Linked DNA regions of Skermanella rosea. The protein of the gene in region 2 binds, or shares a complex with, the protein of the main gene of each other region. Links are inferred from orthologs where the notes say so. Each region holds a gene or a part of one and is shown on either strand. Other genes may lie near its edges.

Region 1 (3,649 bases), 5.6 Mb from region 2 along the record:
ATTGACGAAGGCCGCGCGGACCAGGCCGATCGGGTCGATCCCGAAATGGCTGAAGAAGCGCCTGTCCTCGGTCGCCAGCACGGCATGGACCAGGTGCGGCGGCAGGTCGGCGGCATTGATCGTGGTGCCGTGGATGTCGCCGTACCGCTCGATCCTGCTGCCGTCGGCGGCCAGCACGGTGACGGCGGGCCGGCGCTCGGCCTGGGCCACCTGGGACACGTCGGGCAGGTCGTAGGCGAAATACGCGACCACGGATGCTCCGGCCACGCCGGCCCAGATCGCGCCGACCACGGCCCAGCTTCCCAGCACGCGGAGGATCGACCGCCGGGCGGCCGGAACGGCGGAAGCCTTGCGGTCACGCGCCCGCTGCTTGCCGGCGCCGCGGTCGGCGGATGCCTTGCGGGATGATCTGTCGGCCGGCCGTTCTGGAGGTTTGCTCAAGGTGATCGTTCGGAGGTTGCCTGTCCACACCGACACGATGCCTGATCAAGGCGGCAATTTCACGGCATTATCGGCCGGGCTTGCGATGGAACTTCAGGAAAGGGGACGGATGTGCCGGTTCAGGTTCGACGATAGAGATGCCACCGGCACGGATGAAATCTTCCAAGCTGGAGGGTGCGCGTCCCGCGCACCTCGGGCGGCGAGACGCCGCCCCTCCGCAGGGAAGTCCGGTGCATCGAGGTCGCTACTGTCGAAGCCGGTATCAATGGCAACTCCGGCCGGCCGGCGAACAGTGCTGTCGGATGACATTTGGCCGAAGACAAGAAACCGCCGCCGGGGTTTCCCCCGGCGGCGGCTTGGACTTGCTTGCGCCCGGATCGGGCAGCCGCGGTCAGTGGACCGCTTCGCCGTGCAGGGCGAGGTCGAGGCCTTCGCGTTCGACGTCTTCGCTGACCCGCAGGCCGACGACCACGTCGATCACCTTCAGCAGGACGAAGGAGGCGACGGCGCTCCACACGATGGTGGCGGCGATGCCCCAGAGCTGGGTGACGACCTGGGCGCCGTTGCCTTCCAGCAATCCTGGATAGCCGCCGATCGCTTCCTTGGCGAAGACGCCGGTCAGGACCGCGCCGACGATGCCGCCGACGCCGTGGACCCCGAAGGCGTCCAGGCTGTCGTCATAGCCCAGCATGTACTTGAGGCTGGTGGCGCCCCAGAAGCAGATCACGCCCGAGACGATGCCGATGACCAGGGCGCCGCCCGCATCGACGAAGCCCGAGGCCGGGGTGATGGCGACCAGGCCGCCGATGGCGCCCGAGATGATGCCGAGCACGCTCGGCTTGCCCTTGGCGATCCACTCGGCGAACATCCAGGCCAGGGCGGCCGCCGCGGCGGCGACCATGGTGACCAGCATCGCCATGCCGGCGCGGCCGTTGGCGGCACCGGCCGAGCCGGCGTTGAAGCCGAACCAGCCCACCCACAGCAGCGAGGCGCCGATCAGGCTGAGCACGAGGTTGTTCGGGACGAAGTGCTCGGTCGGGTAGCCGCGGCGCTTGCCGACGACGATGGCCGCGACCAGCCCGGCGATGCCGGCATTGATGTGGACGACGGTGCCGCCGGCGAAGTCGAGCACGCCGTCGGCGAACAGGAAGCCGTTCGGGTGCCAGACCCAGTGGGCGACCGGGGCATAGACCAGGATCGACCAGAAGCCGGTGAACAGCAGCATGGCCGAGAACTTCATGCGGTCGGCGAAGGCGCCGGTGATCAGCGCCGGGGTGATGATCGCGAAGGTCATCTGGAACATCACGAACACCGATTCGGGGATCGTGAAGGCGACCGGGGTCTCCAGCCCGGCGCCCAGGGTGAACGGCGCGGACATGTCCATGCCGGCCATCAGCACCTTGGAGAAGTCGCCGAAATAGGCGTTCCCGTTGCCGAACGCGATGCTGTACCCGACCAGCACCCACAGCACGGCGACGAGGCAGCAGATCGCGAAGCTCTGCATCACGGTGGCCAGCAGGTTCATCTTGCGGACCATGCCGCCGTAGAACAGGGCCAGGCCCGGGATGGTCATCATCAGGACCAGCGCGGTCGAGGTCAGCATCCAGGCGGTATCGCCCGTGTCGATGGTGGGGGCTTCGGTCTGGGCCAGCGCGCCGGCCGGCAAGGCGACCGCTCCCAGAATCGCCGCAAGCAGCGGAACAGCGAAGGCAAACAGACGGCTCATTCTAGACTCATCCTCTCGATCAGTTCGACACGGCCCGCTCGATCTCATGGCCCGGACCGGCGGTGCGGTGCGGGGCCTGATCCTGTGACGGGTTCGGGCGGCGGGCATCGGCAAGACCGGCCGAGGCCCCAAGGCCCGCCCAGCGTTTCAAGATCCGTGCCGCTCGAAAAATGAGCAGTTTCGGCGGATGACGCGCCGGCGGCCGCGCACGGGCCGGGCAGCGGACGGGATCGGAACCCGTGATTTGCTCAAGAAATAGGCGATAAACCGGCGGTCCGGCGGGAACGAAGGAACCGGAAACAAAGGGCAAAACGTGCCCCGACTTTGTCATAATTCTTCGGGACCGCGACCGTTTCGGAAAGCCGCCTAAAAATCAGGCAGTTCTGGCCGCCGATATTCCGTTTCGCCCGCAGGTACTTGGGGAACCGCCCTGTGCGCTCCCTCGTTGAGTTGGCTCCCGGCGGCGAAATGTGGCAGGGTGGCGGCAAGGATGCGCCCGCGCCCGAGATGCCGCCCGCCCCAGGTCCGGTCCGGAACCGCGTCCAACGAGAAGGTCTCCCAGCAAGGGTCCTCACACAGGGTCAAGGAGAAACCCACCGTGGCTATCGAACGTGAACTGCGGATCGCGCCGCGGCGCGCCATCGCGCTGGTGCTCGCCGGGGGGCGAGGCAGCCGCCTGAAGCAGCTCACCGACCGGCGCGCCAAGCCGGCGGTCCATTTCGGCGGCAAGTTCCGCATCATCGATTTCGCGCTGTCCAACTGCATCAATTCCGGGTTCCGCCGGATCAGCGTCATCACCCAGTACAAGTCCCACAGCCTCCTGGTCCACCTGCAGCGCGGCTGGGGCTTCCTGCGCGGCGAGATCAACGAGTTCGTCGATTTCCTGCCCGCCCAGCAGCGGATCGACGAGACCTCCTGGTACCAGGGCACCGCCGACGCGGTTTACCAGAACCTGGACATCCTGCAGGGCCATGGCGCGGAGCACGTGCTGATCCTGGCCGGCGACCACATCTACAAGATGGATTACGCCGCCATGCTGGCGTGGCACATCAGCCGGGGCGCCGACGTGACGGTCCCGTGCGTCGAGGTGCCGCGCATGGACGCGACCGGCTTCGGCGTCATGCATGTGGACGACCACGACCAGGTCGTCAGCTTCCTGGAGAAGCCGGCCGACCCGCCGGCGATCCCCGGCAAGCCGGACAAGGCGCTGGCCAGCATGGGGATCTACGTCTTCAACGCCAAGTTCCTGTACGACCAGCTCCGGCGCGACGCCGCGGACCCGACCTCCAGCCGCGACTTCGGCAAGGACCTGATCCCCTACCTGGTGCCGCGCGCCAAGGTGATGGCGCACCGGTTCCAGGACAGCTGCATCTACAGCCAGCCCGACGCGGCGCCGTACTGGCGCGACGTCGGCACGATCGACGCCTACTGGGAGGCCAACCTGGACCTGACCAAGGTGACGCCGGACCTGAACCTCTACGA
Region 2 (4,154 bases):
TCGCCCAGGACGCCTTCCAGCATCACCGCGTTCTGCCGCAGGGCATCGTCGTCGAGGGTGCTCGGCTTGGCCGAGGGATCGGGCTCCTGGAGCAGGTCCAGGGGCGGCAGCTCGTAGTCGGTTTCCGGGAACAGCTCCAGCATCGGCTCGCGCTGGCCGGACGGCTTGCCGGCCACCGGCTTCGGCCCGGACGGGGGCTTGACCACGGAAACCGGCCTGGGCGGCTTGGGAGGGTCGTCGACACCGTCGTCGCCGAGGTCGGCACCGCTTTCCGGATCGTCCGGCTCCACGTCGTTCAGGCGCGGCGGCTTGCGGACTCCGCGCGCGGGCCGGGACTTGGGCGGGCGGGCGTCGGCATCCGCCTCGTCCTCCCCGGGCGGCCGGCCGAAGCCGAACAGCCCCGCCAGTCCCCCCAGGCCACCGAGGCCGGGGCGGTCGCGCAGCAGGCCGGAAGCGTCGCGCGCCACCTGTCCGGCCCTGCCGCCGGCCTCCCGGGCGCCGCGCCCGGCGGCGCCGACGGCCCAGCCCACGCTGCGGGCGCCGTCGCGCCAGTCGCGGAGCGAGAGACCGAGGGCCACGATGACCGAGACGACCGAGACGCCGCCCGAGATCGTCGCGAGCAGGTGCCGGTCCAGTCCCTCGATCAACCCGCCGGTCAGCCTGGAAAGCGCCGTCAGCAGGACATCGCCGGCGGTGCCGCCGAGATGGCCGTGGGTGAGCTGCCATCCGGGAAACGCCGGGACCTGGGCGAAGAAGGTCGAGGCCGTCAGCACGCCGACGACCGTCATCAGGACTCGCAGCACGATCCGGCTCAGCCCGCGGTGGCTCATGATCCGGAGCCCCCACGCCATGACGATGGCGCCCAGAAGGTACGAGGCCATGCCCAGCCACTGCATCAGCAGGTCGGCGGCATAGGCGCCGGGCAGCCCGAGCACGTTGCCGATCTTCGGGTTGGCCTCCGGGTTGACCGCGGTGTTCCAGGAGGGGTCGCCCCGGTCGTAGGTGAGCAGCACCAGGACGAGCAGCAGCCCGATCGAGGTCAGAGCCAGGCCGACGCCCTCGACCGCCCGCTGCCGGATGAAGTCCCGGGCCGCCGGAGGCAGCAGCGGCGCCTTGCCGGCGCGCCCGCCGCCGGACCGGCCGCCGGACGTGCCGGCGGCGGCCCGTCCTGTGCCGGTCCTGCCAGCGGAACCGCGGCCGGCGGTGGACCGCCCACCGGAAACGCCGCCGGACGGGGCGGCGGAACTTGATGCGGCGGTACGGGACGCCATGGGGACCTTGCTCTTCCTTGGTGCTGCGCGGGGTCTTGCCGGGTCAGGTTTAGAGGATTTTGGCGATTCGTGTACAGGCTTCCGCGACCGTGGCGGCATCATGGACCAATGCTATACGAATAAAGGAGGAGCCGCGGTTGACACCGTCGGCATCGGGGCGGGTGAGATAGGCGCCGGGGAGTACCTTGATGCCCCCCTCCCGCCAGAGGGTGGCGGTGGCGGCCTCGCCGTCGCCCACGTCGAGCCACAGGAAGAAGCCGCCGGCCGGCCGGTAGAAACCGAATCGCCCGTCCAGGGCGGACTCGGCGGCGTCGAACTTCGCGCGGTAGAGGGCCCGGTTCTCGACCACGTGGGCATCGTCGTCCCACAGGGCCGCCGCCGCCGCGAGGGCCGGCAGCGGGGTGCCGGCGATCGAGTAGCTGCGCAGGCGGGAGAACAAGGCGATCAGGTCGGGGTCCCCCGCCACGAACCCGGACCGCAGGCCCGCGGCGTTCGACCGCTTGGACAGCGAGTGGAAGACCAACAGGTTGGCGAGGCCGCCGCCGGACGTTTTCCCCCGCGCCTCCAGGGCCGCCGCCACCTCCAGCACGCCGGTCGGCGCCTCGGCGTCGTAGATCTCGGCATAGCATTCGTCGACCGCCAGGACGAAACCGTGGCGGCGGGCCAGACCGATCGCGCGCGTCAGGTAGGCCCGGTCGGCGACGGCGCCCTGGGGATTGGACGGCGTGCACAGATAGAACAGCGCCGTGCGGTCCAGCAGTTCGGGCGACAGGGCGTCCAGGTCGGGCAGGAAACCGGTCTCGCGGGTGGTGGTGAGGAACACCGCTTCGGCCCCGGCCATGACGGCCGCCCCCTCGTAGGCCGCGTAGAACGGGTTGGGCAGCAGCACGGCCGGCTTCCGGCCGGCCTTCGATTCCGGCACGGCGAGCAGGGCCGCCAGGAACAGCGCCTCCCGCGTGCCGGCGACCGGCAGCACCATGCGGTCCGGCTCGACCATGCCGGCGGGGAGGCCGTAGCGCCGGTCGAGCCAGCGGGCGGCGGCCGCCCGGAACTCCGGCGTGCCGGCGACGGGTGGATACTTGCCCCAGAGATGCGCCTGGGTGCGCAGCACCTGGTCGATCAGGGCGGGCGGCGCGTGCTGCGGCTCCCCGACCGACATGACGACGGGCTCCGCGTTCACGCGCGGCGTGATGCCGGCCAGCAGCGAGGCAAGCCGGGTGAAGGGATAATCGCTCAACCGGCCGAGCCGATCGTTCACGAGCGGAGAAGACAGCATGCCGGTCGATCCCGGAGGTTCGTACAAAACGTAAACGAGTGTAGCGGCGGCATGCCGCCCGTACAAGCGGGGGCCTCGCAGAAAGAAGGCCCGGCGGAACTGCCATTCCGCCGGGCCACCCCACTCCGACCCGCCCCGCTCCCATCCGCCGGGGAACCACCGGCGGGACGGCCGCCCTCCTTAGAGCGCCTCTCCGTTGGTTTCGCCGGTTCGGATGCGTACGGCCTGGGCGATCTCGAGGACGAAGATCTTCCCGTCGCCGATCCGGCCGGTGTTGGCGGCCTTCTGGATCGCTTCGACGACCTGCTCTGCCAGTTCGTCCGTGACCGCGACCTCCACTTTCACCTTGGGCAGGAAGCTGACCGAATACTCGGCGCCGCGGTAAATCTCGGTCTGTCCCTTCTGCCGGCCGAATCCCTTGACCTCGCTGACCGTCAGGCCCTGGATGCCCAGCGATGTCAGGGACTCGCGCACTTCGTCGAGCTTGAACGGTTTGATGATCGCCACTATGAGTTTCATGAACTGTTTTCCCTTGTTCTCATCGCCGAACGAAGCCCGTCCGCTGGTCCCCCGCGCCGCTCCCATCCGGGCAGCCGTCCGGTGGTCCGCTTGCGACCCCATTGGCGTGCAGGTTTTCAAGAAGCATGCCGGGCGGGCATATCCCGCGAAAGTCTCACGGATGCCGCCATCCGCCTATGGCTTTCGGAAAGGCTGCTCATTTCATGGACGAAGCGCGCCTGTTTTTTGAGCAATCAAGGGCCGGCTGCGCCATAAAGACACGCTGGACATCCGGTTCGGGCGGGACGATTTTCAAGGACATGACGATATCAGATCCCATACGGCCCGCGACGGCCGCACAAAGCACCGACTCCGCCGACCTGACGACGGAGGTGGTGATCGTGGGCGGCGGCCTGGCCGGCCTGACCCTGGCGGCGGCCCTGGCGACTGCCGGCGTGCCGGTGGTATGCCTGGACCGCGATACTCCGCCCACCCAGATGGAGACGGACTTCGACGGCCGGACGACCGCGCTGGCCTTCTGCTCCAAGCAGGTGCTGGACGGCGCCGGGGTCTGGCGCCACATGGCCGACGACGCCGAGCCGATCCTGGACATCCGGGTGGTCGACCAGGAGTCGCCCCTGTTCCTCCACTATGCCCACCAGGACGTCGGCATCGGCCCGTTCGGCTGGATCGCGGACAACATCGTCATCCGCCGCGCCCTGTTCGCCCGCGTCGCCGAACTGCCGGGGCTGCGTCACATCGCCCCGGCCGCCGTCACCCGGATCGAGCGCGACGCCCGCGCCGCGAAGGTCGTCCTGGCCGACGGCCGGACCGTGACGGCGAAGCTGGTGATCGGCGCCGACGGGAAGAACTCGCTCTGCCGCCGGTCGGCCGGCATCGGCGTGACGACCTGGAACTACGACCAGAGCGCCATGATCTGCAACATCGCGCACGACCTGCCCCATGGCGGCGTCGCGGTCGAGAAGTTCCTGCCCGGCGGCCCCTTCGCGATCCTGCCGCTGACCGGCAACCGCTCGTCCATCGTCTGGAGCGAGCGGAAGTCCCTGGTGCCGACCTTCATGGGCCTGTCGAACGAGGCCTTCACCGCG

Evidence for each region. The genes of interacting proteins can lie anywhere in the genome.
Region 1: the proteins of JL101_RS00565 (region 2) and JL101_RS26615 are in contact, whole or in part, in a solved structure (PDB 2NS1), measured with the Escherichia coli proteins. The link is inferred for Skermanella rosea from one-to-one orthologs.

What each region holds. Positions count from the first base shown.
Region 1 is NZ_CP086111.1:5,706,678-5,710,326, reverse strand. Bases 1-2,951 are described here. They hold JL101_RS26615 (ammonium transporter), read right to left. Parts: upstream 2,168-2,951; coding sequence 833-2,167; downstream 1-832. Other genes in these bases: glgC (glucose-1-phosphate adenylyltransferase), read left to right, coding at 2,766-2,951; JL101_RS26620 (transglycosylase domain-containing protein), read right to left, coding at 1-441. Outside these bases: more of glgC, read left to right, coding at 2,952-3,649. UniProt on the Escherichia coli protein: Involved in the uptake of ammonium/ammonia (NH(4)(+)/NH(3)). Transport is electrogenic. Following sequestration of NH(4)(+) at the periplasmic face, NH(4)(+) is deprotonated and neutral NH(3) is transported into the cytoplasm.
Region 2 is NZ_CP086111.1:124,893-129,046, reverse strand. Bases 1,398-4,154 are described here. They hold JL101_RS00565 (P-II family nitrogen regulator), read right to left. Parts: upstream 3,067-4,154; coding sequence 2,728-3,066; downstream 1,398-2,727. Other genes in these bases: JL101_RS00560 (UbiH/UbiF/VisC/COQ6 family ubiquinone biosynthesis hydroxylase), read left to right, coding at 3,366-4,154; JL101_RS00570 (aminotransferase class I/II-fold pyridoxal phosphate-dependent enzyme), read right to left, coding at 1,398-2,547. Also shown: JL101_RS00575 (DNA translocase FtsK), read right to left, coding at 1-1,271; more of JL101_RS00570, read right to left, coding at 1,321-1,397. UniProt on the Escherichia coli protein: Involved in the regulation of nitrogen metabolism. Regulates the activity of its targets by protein-protein interaction in response to the nitrogen status of the cell.